DNA from 4 places in the Desulfosporosinus acidiphilus SJ4 genome. Region 1 is predicted to be linked to each of the others. Evidence: riboswitches for the same ligand, from Rfam matches in the RefSeq annotation. Region 1 holds a riboswitch; each other region holds the start of a gene.
What was found. Region 1 has a riboswitch for cobalamin ahead of thiC (phosphomethylpyrimidine synthase ThiC). Riboswitches for the same ligand answer to the same signal wherever they lie in the genome.
Positions count from the first base shown of each region.

Region 2: another riboswitch for cobalamin. It lies ahead of DESACI_RS02745 (HoxN/HupN/NixA family nickel/cobalt transporter); the one in region 1 lies ahead of thiC (phosphomethylpyrimidine synthase ThiC).
Region 3: another riboswitch for cobalamin. It lies ahead of DESACI_RS16255 (ABC transporter ATP-binding protein); the one in region 1 lies ahead of thiC (phosphomethylpyrimidine synthase ThiC).
Region 4: another riboswitch for cobalamin. It lies ahead of DESACI_RS07290 (energy-coupling factor ABC transporter permease); the one in region 1 lies ahead of thiC (phosphomethylpyrimidine synthase ThiC).

Region 1 covers NC_018068.1:2,614,358-2,619,693, reverse strand. The annotation lists gene bzaB (B12 lower ligand biosynthesis ThiC-like protein BzaB) at 1-1,008, opposite strand, end outside; gene thiC (phosphomethylpyrimidine synthase ThiC) at 1,028-2,326, opposite strand; cobalamin riboswitch at 2,672-2,844, opposite strand; gene DESACI_RS11945 (TetR/AcrR family transcriptional regulator) at 2,970-3,530, opposite strand; gene DESACI_RS11940 (NAD(P)H-binding protein) at 3,677-4,564, shown strand; gene DESACI_RS11935 (VOC family protein) at 4,729-5,336, opposite strand, start outside.
Region 2 covers NC_018068.1:558,415-563,750, reverse strand. The annotation lists gene DESACI_RS02745 (HoxN/HupN/NixA family nickel/cobalt transporter) at 140-1,159, opposite strand; cobalamin riboswitch at 1,291-1,481, opposite strand; gene DESACI_RS02740 (two-component system sensor histidine kinase NtrB) at 1,614-2,753, opposite strand; gene DESACI_RS02735 (sigma-54-dependent transcriptional regulator) at 2,784-4,133, opposite strand; gene DESACI_RS02730 (hypothetical protein) at 4,400-4,990, shown strand; gene DESACI_RS02725 (4Fe-4S binding protein) at 5,009-5,336, shown strand, end outside.
Region 3 covers NC_018068.1:3,551,622-3,556,957, reverse strand. The annotation lists gene cobT (nicotinate-nucleotide--dimethylbenzimidazole phosphoribosyltransferase) at 43-1,161, shown strand; cobalamin riboswitch at 1,193-1,368, shown strand; gene DESACI_RS16255 (ABC transporter ATP-binding protein) at 1,451-2,995, shown strand; gene DESACI_RS16250 (energy-coupling factor transporter transmembrane component T family protein) at 2,967-3,713, shown strand; gene DESACI_RS16245 (hypothetical protein) at 3,747-4,277, shown strand; gene DESACI_RS16240 (UbiD family decarboxylase) at 4,340-5,336, shown strand, end outside.
Region 4 covers NC_018068.1:1,582,842-1,588,177, forward strand. The annotation lists gene DESACI_RS07285 (APC family permease) at 200-2,110, shown strand; cobalamin riboswitch at 2,579-2,765, shown strand; gene DESACI_RS07290 (energy-coupling factor ABC transporter permease) at 2,901-3,599, shown strand; gene DESACI_RS07295 (hypothetical protein) at 3,583-3,930, shown strand; gene cbiQ (cobalt ECF transporter T component CbiQ) at 3,933-4,712, shown strand; gene DESACI_RS07305 (energy-coupling factor ABC transporter ATP-binding protein) at 4,730-5,336, shown strand, end outside.

The DNA of each region.
Region 1 (5,336 bases):
TAGCCCCAGGTGTTCGGCAGGAGTCAGATAACATAGAAAATCCGCACCGCATGCTCCGATCAATGCGCCTCCGATCGCTCCGCTGATATGATCATAACCTGGAGTTACATCCGTAGCCAAAGTTCCAAGAATATAATATGGGGCATTGTTGCATAGTCTTTTCTGCACGCGCATAGTAGCTTCGACATGATTAAGGGGAACATGTCCCGGTCCTTCCACCATGACCTGTACACCGGCCTCCTGTGCTCTCCTGGTTAGTTCTCCCTGAATGATCATTCCTTGAAGTTGCGCACCATCCAACGAATCGGCGATACTGCCGGGTCGGATGGCATCCCCCAGGCTTAAGGTTACGTCATAGGCCTTTAATATCTCCAGCACACGATCGAATTTTTCATACAGCGGATTTTCTTTCTGATTGTGCAGCATCCATCCGGTAAGAAAAGCTCCGCCCCGGCTGACCACGTCGGTTACGCGCCCGACTGTCTGCATTCTTTTGATAACGTCCATATTCAGAGCACAATGAATCGCCATAAAATCCAGACCTTCAGCCGCTTGTCGTTCAACGACCTCAAAAATATCCTCTTCTCTCATGTTGACAACACTGCCGTATTTTTCAATCGCTTCGATACCTGCTTGGTAAATCATCGTGCTGCCTACCGCTACATGAGCTAGGGACAAGGACTGCTTCCTCATCCCATCTATATCTTTTCCCGTACTTAAGTCCATAAAACTGTCGCAGCCGGCTTCTTCCGCAATCGCAACCTTGCGTGCTTCTATTTCCATGTCATCACGGTCGCTCGAGGTACCGATCAAGGCATTAACCTTAATCCTTAAACCTTCCCCAATCCCACAGTATTTAAATTCCTTCCGTTTTTTGTTTCTGGGAATAACTATTCTCCCTTCTGCGATTCCCTGCCGGATAAACTCTACATCAAGATTCTCATCAGCTGCCACGGCCTCCATTTCCTCAGTAATGATTCCTGAACGTGCTTTTAAAACCTGGGTCATCTTATCTACCTTTCCCTTCTTAACAGCTATGTTTTGTTGTGTTCAGATACTTTGCGACAATTTCCATAGCACAATACTTTCCACACATGGCACAAGCTGAAGATTCGCCGCTATTTCGTGTTTTCCTGATCTCTTTTGCTCTCTGCGGATCAAGGGCCAATTCCAGTTGTCTTTTCCAGTTCAGGTTTTTCCGAGCCATAGACATTTCTAAATCCCATTGATGGGCTTCTTTCATCCCTTTGGCCAGGTCTCCGGCATGTGCAGCGATACGGGCAGCTATGACTCCCTCCCGTACCTGATCAATACTGGGAACGCCAATATGTTCAGCAGGAGTTACATAGCAGAGAAATTCCGCACCGGCCCAGGCACTGATGGCACCCCCGATTGCAGCATTAATATGGTCATAACCGGCAGCAATATCCGTAAGCAAAGGCCCGAAAACAAAATATGGGGCCCCCTTACAAAGGCTCTTTTGCAAAGTAACCGTCGCCTTTACATGATCAAGGGGCATATGTCCAGGTCCTTTAATCATGATTTGAACCCCCCCTTCCCGAGCCCGTCTGACCAGTTCTCCCAGGATTACCAGTTCCTGAACCTGCGCTCCGTCCAAAGAATCAGCCAGACAACCCGGCCTCATCCCGTCTGCCAGGCTTAGGGTAACGTTATATTTTCTGGCAATTTCCAATACCCGATCATATTGTTCGTAAAGGGGATTTTCACATTGATTGGCGATCATCCAACCAATTAGGTGAACACCTCCATAACTTACTAGTGGGTCAATACGCCCTTCTTTCTTTGCTCGTTCCACAACATCCATGGTTGTTGCACAGTGTAAAGCTAAGAAGTCAACACCATCGGCAGCATGACGTTCAATGACCTCAAACATTTCCTCGGCATCCATTTTCACACTCGAACCGTACTTTTCTCCTGCTTCAGCGATTGCCTGATAAACCGGCAGTGTACCAACTGGAACGGAAGCAGAATTTAGTGTCTCTTTACGCATCGTGTCGATATCACCGCTAACGCTTAAATCCATTAGAGCATCCGTGCCTGCTGTTAACGCTGTTTTGATCTTTTTAACTTCTTCGTCGATTACAGCATTATTACCGTAAAGACCGATACTGGCACTGACCTTTGTACGCAGCCCATTTCCTATCCCTATAGGAACAATAGTCTTATGATGAAAATTACAAGGGATTACTATTCTGCCAGCGGCAACTCCCTGCCTAATAAATTCCGGTGAGACGTTCTCCTGGGCTGCCACCTGATCCATTTCAGGTGTAATTATTCCTTCCAATGCTTTCGTTAACAAACTCATCATTATCCTCCCTATATGAATTTAATTTCTCTTGGTTTTCCTCTTGTTTTTATAGAATTGCTAGCTCCTTGTGTATCTTGTTATAAATAGACTTCATGGCCATCCGGGTTTACTAAAGTCCATTTTGTGCAAACGCTTTTTCAATTGACATACATTGGTTATGCTCCCATTATGAACTTCTGCGACTGACCTATAGCTACATCTCCCTCAGGAAATTCCCATGGGAACATCTGCCCCCTCCTCCCACGAAACTAGTAACTTAAAATAAAAACAAAAAACCCGCAACTCATTATGAGTGCGGATTTTTCCATCATCCTCACCTAAATCGACTTAGACACGAAGTCGATACTAAGTATTTTACAGGCAGGTCTCCTGACTTAGGTTCATAGCCTCCTTGCCTCCTTCCTCCTTACAGAGTGGTAATGACAATAGCTCCCCTTTACAGTGGCGGGTCCGTCCGGGACTTTCACCCGGTTCCCTATTCTCCCACATTGGGCACCTGTAAAATCTTGTTAAATTAAGCTAATATTACTTGAGAATATAGAATATGTCAAGCAACAAGCTCAAAATGTTGCTTTCATCCCTTCCTCGTAATCTACTCACTCGAACTCCATCTCCAAAAGCGGCTATTTCCTCTTGAAGGTTAGCCAAGCGAAACAGGTGAGGTGATTAGTTTTTCATACAGCGCATAAACATCGAGTACTTGCTCGGCAAAGCTTTTCTCGTCACTTTTGATCCATTTTTTAAATGCGATGTGAAATATTTCAACCGAAAATCGTGCGGCAAGCTCTGACAGTTCAATATCATATTTGACAGACAAAGCGTTTATGACAGACTCAATTAGCACCTGCCTTTTCAACAGCTCACGTTCCTGCAAATCAGGGTTGCTTTGAATAATTTGATTCCGTGCCAATACACGCTCCCGCGAACCATCAAAAAACTCAGAAATCGTCGCAAAACCGCCAACTGCAAGCTTCAGGGGCTTTCGCTCGACCTCAAAATTGTCAGTGATAAAAGCCGCGACCCGTTGCCCCAACGTATTGCTCGAGTCAAAAAGCACGTCCGATTTGTCCTTAAACTGCCGAAAAAATGTTCGCTCCGTCACACCTGCTAGACTCGCAATCTCCTGCACTGTCGTGTTTTCATAGCCATTTTTCATAAATAATTGTGCGGCTGCTAACTGCAATTTCTCTTTACTTTTCATTTTGCTCATTCCTATTTTTTAAATTTGATAGCACCACATATTTGTCAGTGTCTGACATTTTTTATTGACAACAAAATTCTGCAAAGGTATAATGATTTCAATGTCAGTTTGTGACATTATTTTATCAAAAAGAAGGTTAAAACACAATGAAAATTACAGTTCTGGGCTCACTCGGCAATATCAATCGCAACTATCTTCCACGCCTGATCGCTGACGGACATGATGTCACCGTCATTACTAGCTCGCAAGACCGAATCGCCGCTATCCATGCCCTCGGAGCCGAAGCTGCTGTCGGTTCAAACCGCGACGTCGACTTCCTCACCACAACATTCCAAGGCAGCGACGTTGTTTACCTCATGATTTCAGGCATCAACCCGATGTCAGGCGCTGACATGTGGCAGGCCGCCATAGAGCTTTCTGAAAATTATAAGACCGCCGTGCAAAGCTCAGGCGTTAAAAATGTCGTAAACCTCAGCTCGATCGGCGCTGACAACCCCAACGCCGGCATTCTTTATTGCTACCATTTTGGAGAAGACGCGCTCAACTCACTTGATGGTGTGAACGTTGTTCACATCCGCCCAGTCGGCTTTTTTAACAACCTTTTTGCCGACATGCAAAGCCTTAAAACTCAGCAAACCATCTTCAGTCAAGTTTCAGCTGACATCATGCGCGGCTGGGTTAGCCCCGTTGATATTGCGGATGTAGTTTACGCACTGATTTCCAACACCCCAGCGGGAAAAAGCGTGAAATTCGTCGTGAGCGACTGGGGCACTGGCAACGATTGGCTCAAGGCTCTTGCTGAAAATGGTATTGAAGCCAAATACCAAAAAATCCCTGCCGAAGCCATTGCTACAAATATGAGAAAAATCGGCTTCCATGAAGACACAGCCAACCGCTTCGTGCAAATGAATCGTGCCGGAGAAAACGCTGACGAATTCTACGCAAGCCTCCGCGCCACGGATTACCATCTCGGCAAAGTCAAACTCGGTGATTTTGCGAAAGTTTTTGCGGAGACATATAAAAAATCAATATAAATAGATTGGAAGACATTTTTTTAATCCACAAATATAAAAACGCACCTCGGTGCGTTTTTATTCGTTAAAAGTTGATTTTTTGAGGCATGCTCATAGGCATAATGTGAATTTTCTACTAGTGGCGATTCATCCACTAATTTTTGACTAAAGTAAAAATTTTGTGTTTACTCTATCTGTCTAAAGACTATGACAGTACCAAGCGCAGAGGAAGATGGTACAAAAATATCCTTAGTTGTTTCCATCACCGGGAATCCGTTTCCTTCAATATATTTCCTGGTAGCCGATATGTCGCGTACTTTAACAACATATCCTACAAATCCCGGCAAAGCCGGTGCCACTTCACCTGGAAATAAATTGGACAACTGAGATTCGGAAACAATTGTTATTCGCGCACTTTCTAAATCGATAAAACGTGTAACTCCATCTCCCTGCACAGCGCGGCCTAGATATTGCTGATATCGATTGATAAAATTATCAATTTCTTGATCAGTAACACAAAGGATAACTTCAACAAGTTCAATCGCCCCGTTCGGATGATCCATTTGGACTTGTTTCTGTAAAATTTCTAATGGCGGAAGATCCGCAATGGCGAGTCGACCTTCAGGTACATCTTCTCCATCAATCTCCAAGACTTTGACAGGCATTATCTGTACGCCGTCAGTAGTTTCAACAAGGCGCTGGACAGCGTTGACTCCGCTATGTCCAATATTACATTTCGCAAACCTGTCCGCCGAAGCGTTTACATCAGGTGTAAAAAAACAAAGAATATGGG
Region 2 (5,336 bases), 2.1 Mb from region 1:
CCAAGAATCTATTTCACAATTTGCATACTGTTCCTTCAATTTCATAAAACTTGGGTTATCCTAGTCTAACCAGTCATCATCAATAAGCATTTTTAGGGGTTCATAGAAAAAACATTACACAATGGGAAAACAAAATATCTTATACAAAACTACTTTCTTTTTCACCAAGTCGGAACACTTTCCAGCCGATCAATGACACAGACCAAACCAATATGAACATTCCTGCAAGCATAAAACCCATCTTGTTAAAATCCAAGTTTTGTAGCCAGAGCCAAAACCCACTGTTAAGCCCGCTTTCTTGGGCAAACACCCGGCCGACTTCGATAATACCGATAACTCCTGCAGCCAAGATTGAAAGGCCCGTGATAGTTAGGTTATAATAAACTTTTCTCAAAGGTGAAGTAAGTACCCATTGATATGCGGTCGACATAAAGAAACCGTCCATGGTATCCATCATACTCATACCAGCAGTAAATAGAATAGGGAAAGATAAAACAGCGAACCAAGGTACACCACTCGCCGAGGCAGAGGCTGATGTTGCCAGGACCGCGATTTGTGTTGCCGTATCAAATCCAAGTCCAAACAAAAGCCCTATTAGGTAAATTTGCCAGTTCTTACTAACAAGGTTAAATAACCGATTTATTGAACGATTAATAAATCCTTTATCGGGCCGTTCTACACTTTCTGAAATGTACTTACCTCTCGCCATACTATTAAAAGTTTTTACAATATCCTTTAATATCATCAAATTTACAAGAGCTAGGATAAGCAGCAAAGAACCAGAAACTAAAGTGGCCACAACCCCGCCGACAGCTTGAAATTGCGGAAGTGCTTTTTGCGCCCACTTAACGGCAAAAATAGTTAATGTGCCCATAACAATAACTACAGTTGAATGTCCACAGGAAAAGAAGAAGCCTACACCTTTTGTTTTGCTCTTTCTTTGAACCAACGTGCGGGTCATATTATCAATCGCTGCGATATGATCTACATCAAAAGCATGACTTAGTCCAAAGGTATAGGAGATTACGGCCAAGCCTAGAAGTTGAGGATATTTAAAAACACCCGTGGAGAGAAGCAACACCCCTGTAATAAGTATCGCTAAGATTGCTGATCCATACTTAATCGCGTCGAAATGCCTCTGGGTGGAAATATTACTCATTATTAAAACCCCCATAAAAATTTAAATAAAATAACAAAAACCCTTTCACTATCTGAAAGGGTTCGTAAGAGTTCTAACCAGTATCAACAACTAAAGACACCGATATACACCTCCCTAACATCCCGTAGGTAGTTTAAACTTCGGAATAAGCAGGTCTCCTGGCTCAAGATCATTGTCAACTCACGTCTTCCCAAGTTTTATCCTAGTGACATTAAGTAAGTTAACTCCCCTTCACAGTGGCGGGCACCGCGTCAGTCTTCAACTGACTTCCCTTTTCAATCCTTTCCCTCAGGAAAAGATTACTTATCCCTCGATATTTAATTACTCATATTTTAGCATACGAAAAATAGGTTGTCGAGCTATTTCGACTTATTGTGATATTTTCACACATGCAAGATTTAAAGAGGCCTTAAACTTCAGAACGATTTGCTATGGGACGCCCTGAACATTTCAATCAGGGTCCTTCCTCACATCGAGGCAACAAAATTTCAACTCTTGTTCCCCGCCCATTTCGATTTGAAACGGATATCTTCCCGCCGTGTTGATCTAGGATACGATGTACCACCGACAAGCCTAATCCGGTTCCTTTCTCCTTTGTTGTAAAAAATGGGTCATATATGTAAGGCAAGACATCGGGCGAAATTCCTTGCCCTTCATCGCTAACGGCAAATCCTACAAAGTCTTTTGGTTGAATACCCTCCAGAAGAATCCTTCCGCCTTCTCCTTGGGCATCTATGGCATTAAGTAAGATATTTAAAATGACTTGTTTAATCTGGTCAGAGTCTGCTTCAACCTCGTAATCATCAACTTGTCCTCCTGTTTGAGATAATTCAATCTGGTGCTGCCGCAGAGCAGGCTGAATTAACGAAACTCCCTCCGCCAAGAGTTTTCCTAACTTAACCCTTCCACGCACCAATTCTTTAGGACGGGCAAAACTTAAGAACTCACTAACTAACCGATTTAAGCGTTCACACTCTTCTTGAAGCACACGACAATATTCTAAAACCTCTCTATCTTCTCTCTTATCCTGAGCCAAGAGCTGAATACTTACTTTCATGATCCCCAGTGGGTTGCGTATTTCATGAGCCAGTCCGGCACTCAGGTGCCCAAGCGCGATTAACCGTTCAGTTTGCCGGATCTCGCTTTGCAAGCGTTCACGTTCTAGGCTTTCATGTTTTAACTTTTCTACTAACTCCTTCTGAATTTGAAGTGCAAGTTGATGCTTACGTGTCGCTTTCCGTTCCTGTTCAATTAGAAAACCAGTTAACCAACCAATTCCATTAGTTAGGCCAATTTCCACCCATTGAGTTAGCATAGCTGATGAAGTCATTGTCATGGTTTGAAAAAAAGTCATAAACGGAAGAATCAGAACGGTTATCAATAACCCTGATAAAATCCCTCCTGCTAAACCAAAGCGCATAGCCGCATAAATCACAGGGAGATAGTAGGCAAATTGTAACATGATGTGATAATTCATGGTGTAATGGTAAGTTGTATAATGAATGACCGTTAAAATGACAATTACGATGCTAATGATCAGCAAATCAAAATAGACTCGATGACGATTTTTGAGATCGAGTTTATAGCTTGGCAATAAAAGCACTCCTCTCAGGTATCAGCTGTCCTAATGTGGGCTTATCCCGTATTTTTCCATACGGTACAAAAAGGCGTAACGGGAAAGTCCCAGCTTTTTGGCCGCCTGGCTTTGATTACCATCCGTTTGTTCCATTGCTTGACGTATAAAGGACTTTTCAATCTCTTCAAGGGATATACCCTCCGGCGGAAGAATAAAGGGATCCAAGGTCTTCTCTGATTGATTAGATGTATTTAAGGTTGGCACCCCATCAAGACCGATTGCAGCTCCAGGAGAAATAATAACCATTCGTTCAATGACATTTTCGAGTTCTCGTGCATTTCCCGGCCAGGTATAAGCCATGAGCTGAGCAAGAACTCCCGGTCCGAGAGTCTTGTTTTTCCCATAGGCACTGAGTTTGTCTAAGAAATGTTCAACAAGGACGGAGATATCCTCCCGGCGTTCTCTCAGAGGAGGAACGAATATTGGAAAGACGTTCAATCGATAATATAAATCTTCGCGAAACCGTCCTTCTTGAGCCTCTCTTAACAAGTCCCGATTCGTGGCGGCAATGATCCTCACATCAACTTGAATGGTTTTTTCACCCCCGACCCGTTCAAATGTCCGTTCCTGAAGTACTCGCAACAGCTTTGCTTGAACATTAAAAGACAGCTCACCGATCTCATCGAGAAAAAGCGTTCCGCCATCTGCTAATTCAAAACGTCCGATTCTGCGTGTATGGGCTCCGGTAAAAGCACCTTTCTCGTGTCCAAATAATTCACTTTCTAATAAAGTCTCAGTCAAAGCCGCACAATTGACTCGGATAAAAGGGCCATTAGCCCGCGAGCTTAAGGTATGAATAGCGTGGGCAACTAATTCTTTACCTGTACCGGACTCCCCTTGAATAAGAACCGTTGCCGGTGTTGGCGCAACCCGCTCCACAAGAAGTTTTAAAGTTTGCATTTTGTCACTGTTTCCAACCAATTGCCAGCGATTAGGCTGAACCTCCCCCTTCAGGTAGTCCACCTGCTCACGCAGACTTTCTACTTCTAAGGCCTTCTCAACAGTGATGAGTAGTTCATCAATCTCAAACGGTTTCATTAGATAGTCATGAGCCCCTGCCTTCATCGCCTCCACCGCTATTTCCGTACTGCCGTGCGCTGTCATCATGACAAATAATAAATCTGGATAATGTTCTTTCAATGTACGCAGCACACTTAACCCATCAGCCTTGGGCATCTTTAAATCAACAAGAACAAGATCCGGGCGTTCCGACAGTGCCCGTTCTATGGCTAATTGCCCATCTGCTACAGTTTCAACATCATATCCTGCTTTTGTTAAGGCTCGCTCTAAAACCCAGCGCATATTTACTTCATCATCGGCAACTAATATCCGTCGCACTATTTCATCCCCTTAGACCTGCACTTAGGATTGTTGTGGGAAAAGGCGCAGTAAACTGTGTCTTCTCCCACACTTTTTTGTACTTTCTTCTTTTAATTGATCTATATTTTACAAGTTAGTATGAATAGAATACTCGAAAATGCCAATACAAGTCGACAAAACTCCATAATCATAGTGCTATTACATCATAATTTGATATTAAGCGCAACTTGGCATGACTTTTGCATTGATAATTGCCGTCTCAATAAATTAGAGGAGCGTGTTTTATGAGTTATCCAAGAAAACCTATTTCGAAAATCCTTCTTACCTTATCATCCTTTTTACTCTTGACTTTTATGTTTGCAACCAATGCCTTCGCGGCATCTCAGCTTGAGCAAGACGCCGGCCCTTATCATGTCATTATGCAAATGAACCCGGAAACACCCATGGCTAACCAATCCGGAACCATGACCATCATCGTTAAGAATAAGGCAACAGGCCAACCCGTAACCGGAGCAAAAGTTACGATGAGCAATCCCACCATGATGGGCTCTAACTCCAATGATGGTGGAAACATGGCGGGTATGAATATGTCATCAAGCATGGATAGCCAAAGCGGAATGGTCATGCAAGAACAATCTTCCATGGGGTCAATGTCCATGGAGCCAGGTTCCTATATGATGCAAAACATGAACTTCAACCAACCTGGCCAATGGAACCAAGCAATTACTATTTCTTCGTCCCTAGGCCAAAGTACGGTCAATTTTCCAATAACGGTCGGAAAATCAGGACCTGATTATGTGCTTATTGGCAGTGTCGCCGGTGTTGTCGTCATTGCTGGAATTATCGCTGCTGCCTTAAAAGGAAGGAAAAAGTAAGAAAGTAGAGGCCTGGATATGTCTTCAACAAATTCCATCAACAAGCAACCGACTAAACAACCGACGAATCTTCTTAACGTTCGCTGGCTTAAACGGTTTCTAACGAGCTATTTTTACCCACGAATTTTCCAATGGATTACGGTGATCGTTTTTGCAGTGATTATGTTTGAGACCCTTGCAGGACCTACTGCCGTAGACAATAACTTTGGTTCTGCTGCAACCTGGGTTCTTTGGTGGCCGTTAATCCCTTTTTTCTTTTTCCTCCTGGGACGCTTCTGGTGCGGGATTTGCCCGTTTGCCTGGGTGAGTGATTTAACACAGAAGTTATTTGGAGCTAACCTTAAAG
Region 3 (5,336 bases), 940 kb from region 1:
CGGGACTTTATTTTTTAACAAAATTTAGGGAGGAGTTTAAAGATGACTACACTGAAGAAAATTCATGGCCTTGACAATCTCAAAAAAGCGGATATCCAACAACTTGAGGCTGCTTTACAAGAGCTTACGAATGGAATTGAAAAACTCGATCAAGAGTCTATCTCAGGCATGCAAAAACGACTGGATGCTAAGATAAAGCCTCTTAGGAGTTTAGGTGTCTTGGAGGATATTTCCCAACAACTTGCAGGAATCCAACGCACTTCTCAACCGGAAATCAAGGGAAAAGCAGTACTTCTTATGGCCGGAGATCATGGAGTTGTAGCTGAAGGAGTCAGTGCTGCCCCTCAAGAAATTACTGCACAAATGTTCTATTCTTACTTAAATGGCGAGGCAGGTATCAATGTCCTTGCTCGAAATAGCGGAGCTAAAGTTATCTGTACCGACATAGGCATTGCCTTACCCTTAGATCCCCCTGAACTTATGGCCAACCGTGTCAAAAACGGAACAGGAAATATAGCCCATGGCCCGGCAATGACAAAGCAAGAGGCTCTTCTCGCTCTTCTCACCGGTGCAAAAGTTGCTGCAGAGGCAATTGACTCTGGAATCAATTTATTGGCAACAGGTGAAGTTGGTATCGGCAATACAACTCCCAGCGCTGCTTTAATTTCAGCTTTTACAGGCCATACGGTTGAGGAAGTTACAGGGCGCGGCACTGGATTAAAGGATGACGCCTTAAAGCATAAACAAGATGTAATCAAGCTGGCGATTCGGGTAAATGAGCCTGACCTTGCTGACCCTCTCGATACCCTTGCCAAAATCGGTGGATTGGAAATTGCTGCACTGGCAGGTGCAATCCTGGAAGCGGCCTACCAGCATGTACCCATTATTCTCGACGGTATTATCTCAACTGCTGCCGCACTTACAGCAGCTCAGATTGCTCCTCTCTCAGCTCTCTATATGATTTCTTCCCACAATTCAGAAGAACAAGGTCACCGGATAGCCCTCAAGCAACTTGGCCTCAAACCGAGGCTTGATTTTAACATGAGATTAGGTGAAGGTACAGGAGCTGCTCTCATGTTTCCGATGGTTGAAGCTGCTCTCAAGATCGCCGATGAAATGGCCACCTTCGAATCAGCAGGTGTAAGTACAGGAGACTTTTAATCATAAACCACAGAAATGCCGACTACGCACAGTTAAATACGATTTTATAGGTGCCCCAATACAGGGAGAATAGGGAAACCGATGAAAATTCGGTACGGACCCACCACTGTAATTAGACGATGAAAATGTACATATGCCACTGGGAGACTGGGAAGGCGTACCTTGGAGTCTATAAGTCAGAAGACCTGCCTATAGAATTATGCAAAGAGGACAATGGTAAAGTTCTAGCTTATTAAGCTGGAACTTTTTTGTACTATCAGATCTTAGTTCAAAATTACAGGAGATTGCCATGAATGTCATAGCAAAAATTAAAATTGATAAACTCAAGTTTCCGAATAATGAGAGTCTGGTCCTTAAAAACATTAATTTGGAAATTAATCAAGGAGATTTCATTGTCATTACCGGGGGGGTGGCCTCGGGAAAATCAGCATTATTGCACGTCATGACGGGTGCGATTCCTCATTACCATAACGCGGAATTATCCGGAACGGTAACAATTATGGGACAAGACATTAAAGAAATGCCTCTCAATAGAATGTCGGATTATATGGGATTCATGATGCAGGAACCCAATAATCAGATTATTAGTTTGAATGTCTACGAGAACGTTGCCTTCGGACTCGAAAATCAAGAACTTCCTTGTGACCAAATTGATCAGGTTGTTAAAAACACGCTGGAGTTTGTGGGTTTGGGGGGTTACGAAAAGAGACAAACTTCGTCTCTTTCAGGTGGTCAGGCCCAACGCATTGTTTTAGCAGGGGTATTAGCACTCAAAGTTCCGATTTTAATTCTTGATCAACCGACTGCTGAACTGGACCCACAAGGCCGTCAGGAGATCTATAAGCGGCTTGGAGAGTTAAATCAAACCCAAAATCTTACGATAGTCTTAGTTATGGACCGAATTGAAGAAGTGCTTAACTACGCTAACAGAGTTTTGATTCTTAAAGACGGTGAAATTATAAAGGAATACTCGCCCAGGGAATATTACTGGGACCAAATCAAGTACCGAAAAAAAATGCTCAGAACTGGCAGGCATTTCTTTCTTAACAGTAATAAACCCAAGGAGAGCATAGCTAAAATCAGTGATGTTTCCTATCAATATAATAATCAACTACCGGGTTGTGAAGATATTAATTTAGAAGTTTTTAAAGGTGATTTTGTGTCAGTTGTCGGTTTGAATGGTTCAGGAAAATCAACCTTGGCGAAATTACTGATTGGTTTGCTGAAGCCTGCCAAGGGTGAAATTCACTTGTTTGATCAGAAAATCGCTAAGAGGAACCTGAGAAAGATTTTGGCTCGTGTCGGATTTTTATTTCAAAACCCAGACCATCAGATCTTTGCAAGCACATTGGAGGAAGAGGTGGGTTTTTCCTTAAAGTTAAGAGGTGAACGAAATGACTTTCTCAATCAGAAAATTGATGAATGTTTGCAATTCGTAGGACTGGCGGAATACAAGGAAATGCATCCCCAGCGTCTAAGCCGTGGTCAGCGTCAACTTTTGGCATTAGCATCGATACTTGCCGGAGAGCCGGAGTTCATTATTGCTGATGAACCTACCTCCGGACTGGATGAGAACCAAGGTTACATGATTATGGAGAAACTCTACGACTTATCGAACAACGGCAAAACCATTCTGTTGATTACCCATGATCTGGCCATGGCCAAAGACTATTCAAACCGCTTAGTTGCCCTATATAAGCATCGCATCAGGCTGGATATTGAGACAAAAGACATAGAGCGACATCGTGAGGAACTGAAGGCGATTGGTCTGGATTTCCCAAACAGTGTTACTTTCAAGGAGGGTTATGATGACACGGGCACTTCCGAAGTTTGATCCCCGCACTAAGCTTGTCTGGTATATTTTGATGATTTACTTTGCACTGCTCAGTCAAACTGCTGCTCAATTAGGAATTACGTTACTGGTGTGTATTACGTCCTCGTTAATTCTAAGTGGTTCATTTAAACACTCTAAGGCTATGGTAATCATCCTTTTGCTTTTGGGACTTCAGATCTTGATTATTCAGTTACTGTTTTGCCGGGAGGGTACTTTGATCTATCAATGGGGCATCTTGAAAATCTACAGTGATGCTCTGCCGCTGGCGATTACCGGCATACTGAAAGCGACCCTGATTTTCTATACCAGTCTGCAGTTCTTTACCTCCGCCTCAGCTCAAGACTTTACCCTGATGCTTGTGAAATTTAAAATTCCCTATCGTTTTGCCATGCTGGTGGGACTGGGCGCCCGTTTTTTACCCCTTATGAAAGAAGAATATCAGTCGATCATCGACAGCCAGCGAACCCGGGGCCTTAAAATGGATAGCGTTTGGGATGACCTGAAAGCAATTATTCCAACCTTCCTGCCTTTTTTATATCGTGCCGTTCGTCGTTCAACGGAAATAGCCTTAGCTATGGAGTTAAGAGGTTACGGGCGGAGCAAAAAGCGAACGTTTTCATCCGATATAGCTTTGAAGTCTCACGATGTTGTCTTAATTGCCTCGATGTTCTTGGTAATAAGCCTCAGCATAACAACAAGGCTGTTGCCATTAATATAAATACCATAATTAATGATTTAGGAGGAAAATAAAGTGAAAGAAAAATTGTTCAGGACTGACACCAAAGCACTTGTAGGAGCTGTCATTATCGGGATTGTATTTGTGATCATGGAGCAGATAACGGGTCGGATCGACGGTATTTTAGATCCCACTCTCTTACTGCTTAATGGTACATGTTGGGCATTTTTTACAGGCCTTATCGTTTTAATGTACAAACAACCGGCGGGTATTATCGCAGGTTTAGTGGAAGCTATTGTAGCCATGGCAACAGCTTATTCCCCTTTAGCCTTTTTCTTCATTTTTGCCAATACTATCGGTTCCATTGTTTACTCTTTGATTGCTCTTAAGTTATCGATGACAAAATTAAGCCATCACCTCCTAGCTATGTTGGGCTGTAATGTTATTGGCAACTTATGTGTTACCATCGGCTTGATTTATGTTATCCATCTTGATTGGAAAATTGCCCTTTTGTCTTCTGCTCTGACAGCTTTAGTCGGAACTATCGTAGCAGGAAGCCTAACGAAGAGTGTTTATGGTTCTTTACAGAAATCAGCACTACTCTAAAAGCAATTTGCAGTAGATCTTCAATGGGAAATAGGCCAAAGCTACTAAAGGAGGCATATTCGTTGGAACAGGATTTGAGAGGGTTCATTGAACGCGTTAAATCTCAGAATCCGTCGGAGGTTATCCGCGTTCAAGAGGAGATAGACCCTAAGTATGAAATAAGTACGTTAATCATGGAACTGGAGAAAGCCCGCCGCTGCCCGTTAACGATTTTTGATAACATAAAAGGTCATGCTATTTCTGTGGTTGCCAATGTCCTGGCTCCTCGTGACCGTCTGGCTTTGGCGCTGGAGGTTGCACCTCATGATCTGGCAGCAGAATATTCCAAACGTATTAATCAGCGTATTGACCCTGTGGAGGTCGATGAAGCACCTTTCCGGGAGAATGTCTTGATTGGTTCCGAGGCAGACCTTTTTAAATTGCCAATTTTAACTCACTTTCCAATTGATGCCGGCCCTTATATCACTGCGGGCCTGGTCATTGCCAAAGATCCGGAAACAGGCGTAGAAACCGCCGGATATCATCGGATGCAGCTAAAAGGGAAGGATAAATTAGGGATAAGTCTTCATTCCCGTCAACGTCTTTGGGAGTATTTCCGTCGTTCGGAAGAACTGGGGAAATCTCTCGAAGCAGCGGTAGTTCTGGGCATTCATCCCAACATATCGATGGGTTCGATGGCCTTAGTCCCTTATCATCTCGGAAAATATGCGGCGATGGGAGGATTATTCGGTGCTCCGTTGGAAGTCGCCCGCTGCAAAACAATCGATCTGATGGTTCCTGCATTCGCTGAGATAGTCATTGAGGGAGAAATTGTCGCTGGAGAGCGGGAATCTGAAGGGCCATTTGCAGAATTTACGAATTATGCTTGTTATCGCAGTACGGAAAATGTTTTCCGGGTAAAGGCAATCCAATACCGAACGAAACCTCTCTTTCAAGACATAACACCGGGAATGAGTTCTGAACATATTACCATTGTTGCGGTCCAAAGAGAAGGGGATGTCTTAAATGCACTGAACAGAACTCTTCCTAATGTCAAGAATGTCCATGCTCCGGTTTCGG
Region 4 (5,336 bases), 1.0 Mb from region 1:
TAATCTAAAACTAGTTGTCAAAATTTGTTCTATGTATTACCATAGAGTCGCTATTTCATTGAAAGTTGAGGGAGAGTATGATGTCAGGTATTTATGCGCAAAGTATAAGAGTAAAGAGTAACGTATCAAAGAGTAAAGAAATTTATTTCTAAGTAACATAATCCATAGGATTGAATCTTCAAAAGAAGGGTGTGTTAGTATGGCTTCGGCCAATGGTAAATTAATGTGGTTAAAATTAAGGACATTAATTTTTGGTTACCCTCTCGAAACCCAAAGTGCGGAACACCAAAAAGTGGGTGTCTTTGGAGGAATCCCTATATTTGGTTCGGACGTTATATCGTCACAGGGATATGCTCCTGATGCAATTCTCTACGTACTCATCTTAGCCGGTACAGCGGGGTATAATGCTTCGATGAAGGTTACCATTGCTATTGTACTGTTGTTCATGAGTATCTTAATGCTCTATCGACGTACCATTCAAAAGTACGCTCAAGGCGGAGGATCTTATACTGTTGCTAACGCTTATCTGGGAGAGAAAATGGGATTACTGGCCGGGGCCAGTCTAAGCGTTGATTATATTCTTACTGTGGCCGTTAGTGTTAGTTCATCAGTTGAGAATTTGACTGGAGTTTTTAGCTGGTTTGGGGTAACCTCGCACAAAGTACTTGCAGATTGTCTGATCATATTGTTTATGACTGTGGTCAACTTGCGCGGCCTGAAAGAGTCTGCCCGTTTATTTGCCTTACCGGTCTATACGTATATACTTAGCATTTTCGCACTTGTTGGATATGGCTTATTTAAGGTCTTTGTGTTTGGGGTAACTCCCATGCATACTCAGGCAATTATTGCTGCAAATACCCAAACTTTAACCCTGTTTGTCTTTTTGAAGGCTATGGCGGCGGGTACTACTGCCCTAACAGGCACGGAAGCAGTAAGCAATGGTGTAACGGCTTTTAAAGCGCCATCTCAGAAAAGAGCTATTCATACTTTATTCGTACTTGGATTCATCGTAGCCGCCGGGCTTGTTGGCTTAGTATTCCTAGCAAGTAAATACCATCTTATACCAAGCACTGATAATACAATTATTAATCAATTGGGTTTGTTAATTTTCGGCAAAACGATTATGTACTATATTCTCATGGCAGGGATCGCAATTATTCTTGTTATTGCCGCGAATACACCGTTTGTAGGTTTACCGATTCTTTTAAGTCTGATGGCTCGTGATGGATATGCCCCTCGCTATTTCAAAAATCTTGGTGACAGGCTGGTTTACAGTGCCGGAATTTGGACATTGAGCATTATAAGTCTCATCTTAATTATTGTGTTTCGCGGAGATACCCATAGCATGTTGCCCTTATATGCTATTGGAGTATTTATAAGTTTTTCTTTGACTGGTTTCGGCCTGGCCAAACATTGCCTTGAAACAAAACCTAAAACATTCTATTCGGATTTAATAATATTCTTGTTTGGCGGGATCGTATCGTTTTTAATGTTTATGATATTTTTAATTACAAAATTTACCGAAGGAGCCTGGCTGGTAGCTATTATTATTCCTTTACTGATGCTATTCTTTAACATGGTGTCAAATGTTTATAAGAGAGAAATTAAGCTTATTAAGCCTACTATGGAAGATATCGAAACTTTTAATCAAGAAATCACTAGGGTTAGGAATCGACGTTCTAGCGTTGAGCTTTCCGAATATCGAAGTAAAATAGTAGTCCCCGTTTTTGACTTGAATAGAATCGTCCTTAAGGCCCTGCAATATGGATATGAACTGAGTCCTCAAGTATCGGCCATTCACATTGCATCGGACAAAGAACGGGCGGAAAAACTGCGAAGACATTGGGAGAAAAGCAATATTCAAATCGAGTTAGTTATTGTGGAATCACCCTATAGGGCTACAGTCCAGGATTTATTACACTATGTTGATGAGCTTGAAAAAGATCCTCAATTTTCCACTGTTACCCTTGTGATTCCAGAATTTGTCCCGCCAAAAATATGGCAGAACTTCTTGCATAATCAAACCGGACAATTAATGAAACTACTGCTTCTCCTGCATAAAAATATTCTGGTTACAAGCGTACCATATCATCCGCCCCTCAATGAATAATTGAATATAAGACAGTGGATTCATAAATTAAAGTGGAGCCAGTTAATCATTGGCTCCACTTTAATTTATTGCCGTTATCTCAATTACATCTTGGTAGTTACAGATTTTTTTACACATCGGGCACACAAGGTTCTTAGATTTCTTAGGCTTGTTCCTGAAATTGAACGATACCGTGATTGTTCTTTTTTTGCATGATATTGTTGCCCATTGATTCGATTTACTAAGCTGTCCACAATTTGGACATAAAAAATTCGGTATCTCTAGATTATCCCCCAAAACCATTACCTTCCTTCAAGCGCATTAACCCCCAGTATTCTACTTTTAGACAGCCTACTATCTAGAGTATTCAGCTTGATTATTCCGTGTTACTTATGACATTAAAGTTAATTCATGAAGAAAAATGCCGTCGTTTAAAATTCTTAGAGGTCAACTAGGCAAAGGAATAGGTTTTATGTTACAATATAAAAAACTGAATAATACGGAATAAGTGATGCTTTCTTGAGGGAAAGCATTGAAAAGGGAAGTCAGTTAAAAGCTGACGCGGTGCCCGCCACTGTAAAAGGGAGTTAACTCACATGTGTCACTGGATTTGCTGGGAAGACGTGAGTTAATGTGGATCTTGAGCCAGGAGACCTGCTTCTTCCGCATAAAGCTACCTACGGGAAGTTAGGGAGGTGTATGACTGTGTTCTCGATTTTGCTGAATACTGGTTGAACATAAATCCTTCGGTAGTTGAAGGATTTTTTTATTTTGTTAATAATTTTGAATTCTATACATTGGAGGTTTTGGGATGCATATTGAAGATGGTATTCTCTCTCCCCTGGCCTGGGGTTCATGGTACGCCGTCACTACCGGATTTATTATCCCGGGAATAAAAGAAATTAATAAGAAGGCCAAAGAAAATTTAGCCTATAAGCCCTTTTTAGCTATGACTGGTGTGGCAGTCTTTGTGATTTCGGCAATGCACCTCCCAGTGCCGGTGACAGGTTCTTGTTCCCATCCATGCGGTACGCCTCTGGCGGCAATTATTGTGGGTCCCCTGGCAACCGCAGTAATTTCCGCAATCGTTCTCTTTTTTCAGGCTATTTTTTTGGGTCATGGTGGTATCACGACCATTGGTGCTAACACATTTTCAATGGGAATTGTCGGAGGTATTTCCGGCTACATAACTTGGAAACTTTTGCGTTCTTTACGAAGTCCTCTCTGGCTGGCTGCAGGGGCAGCAGGGTTTGTCGGTGACATATTGACTTACTTAACAAGTTCGTTTGAACTTGCCCTGAGTCTACATGGTAATGTACCGTTGCTTAAACAGTGGATGATCTTTTTTATGGGTTATGGTCCCACTCAATTGCCTTTGGCTATAGCTGAGGCTGTTTTTACAGCAGCAGTTCTTCAAGTGATGGTTAATCGCCGGCCTGATTTGCTGCCTGGGATTAAACTTCTTCCTAAAACAAGCCGGGAGGTGAAACCAAATGGCAGTTACCAGTAAGGGACAGACATCAAACCAAGAAATTAAATGGTTCGATTCCTATACTAAAGTCATGTTGTCCATAATGTTTGTTCTCTTGCTTTTTATTTTTGGAGCCGGCAAATACATGGCAAGCCATAACATGGATGCGGCCGGAACCGATGAGATAGAAAACAATCTTGCCACAAAGGTAACTCAAGGGGAACATCATCCTTTTGCAGAATTGCCTGGAGATGCTCAGATTGGAGCTTTCTCCGTTGCCAATTTTTTTGCGGGCTTAATTGTCGGTCACCATTGGGAAAAGCTATTTGGCAAACCAATTAATGACGAAGAAACCCAAGAGGTGGAATAACTATGGAATTAGCAGTTATAGATAAAATCGCTGCTGCCGATAGCCCTATGCATCGTTGGGATGGCCGCGTCAAAACAATCTTATTCTTAAGTGCTGTCATTGTCTCGACGACTCTTAATCATTGGTATCTGTTGGCCGGTCTTTGGCTTATCGCTTTAGCATCGTTTAGAACTCTGAATCTGCCCTGGCGTCATTTGTTCATCCGTCTCTCTATTCCATTTGGAATCGCTTGGCTCGTGTTTCTCAGTCTGATGTTCACCAATGGCAGACATGATTTATTTGCTGTTACTTTAGGTCCCATCAGACTGACTGCCTATCAGGAAGGGCTGGAACTAGGTTTTCTCGTTGTCTTGCGGATTATGGCCGCAGTGACAATTGGGAGTATTCTCTCCTTTAGTACTCCTATGATTGAGATCTTAGAAACGCTGCGTCTTTGTAAAGTTCCCAATGTGATGATAGATCTCGCGGCAATGATGTATCGCTATGTCTTTATCTTGACAGAAACCAGTCATAACATGAGAAGAGCACAACTAAGCAGGATGGGTGACAGTAGTTCATGGCTGCATCAGGCACGGGATATTGGTAAAGTGGCAGGGTATATTTTAACAAATTCCTTAGATCGCAGTATTCGAATTTATAAAGCAATGCTTTCCAGAGGGTACAACGAAGACAGCACAAGTGCCTCCTTTTTTACTACCCCCATTTCTGCGGCAGATAGGCAGACTGGAGTGTTGGGGGGCTCCTTATTAGCAGCCTTAGTAGTTTTTAACATAATTATTTAGTTAAGAAAGGAAGACACATGGAACTAATCAAGGCTTCGGGTGTGAGTTATACTTACAATGATGGAAACCAAGCACTTAATAACATTAATCTTAAAGTAATGAAGGGGGAAAGAATCGCCATCCTTGGACCGAATGGTGCCGGTAAGTCCACGCTTTTTCAACTTTTTAACGGACTCCTCTTATCCACTTCAGGCACTGTGACCATTAAAGATTTGCCGGTGCAAAAAGAGAATTTCCCGGAAATCCGGCGCACTATCGGTATGGTTTTCCAAGACCCTGATGATCAACTTTTTAATTCTTCGGTTCGTCAAGAAATAGCCTACGGCCTTATGAATATGCACGTTTCCGGGCAAGCCTTGGAAAATGCTATTGCTTGGGCGTTGGAAGTTGTCGGCATGCAAGGGTATGAGAATAAAAGTCCGCATAATTTAAGCGGCGGCGAGAAAAAGCGCATTGCCTTAGCAAGTGTATTAGCTATGAAACCGGAAGTTTTGGTATTGGATGAGCCGACCGCTGCCCTGGATCCACGCGGTGTAAGCAAGCTCATAGGGTTACTTAATGCAATAAATAAAGATTTGGGGATAACACTAATTTTTGCGACTCATGACGTTGACATTGTCCCCT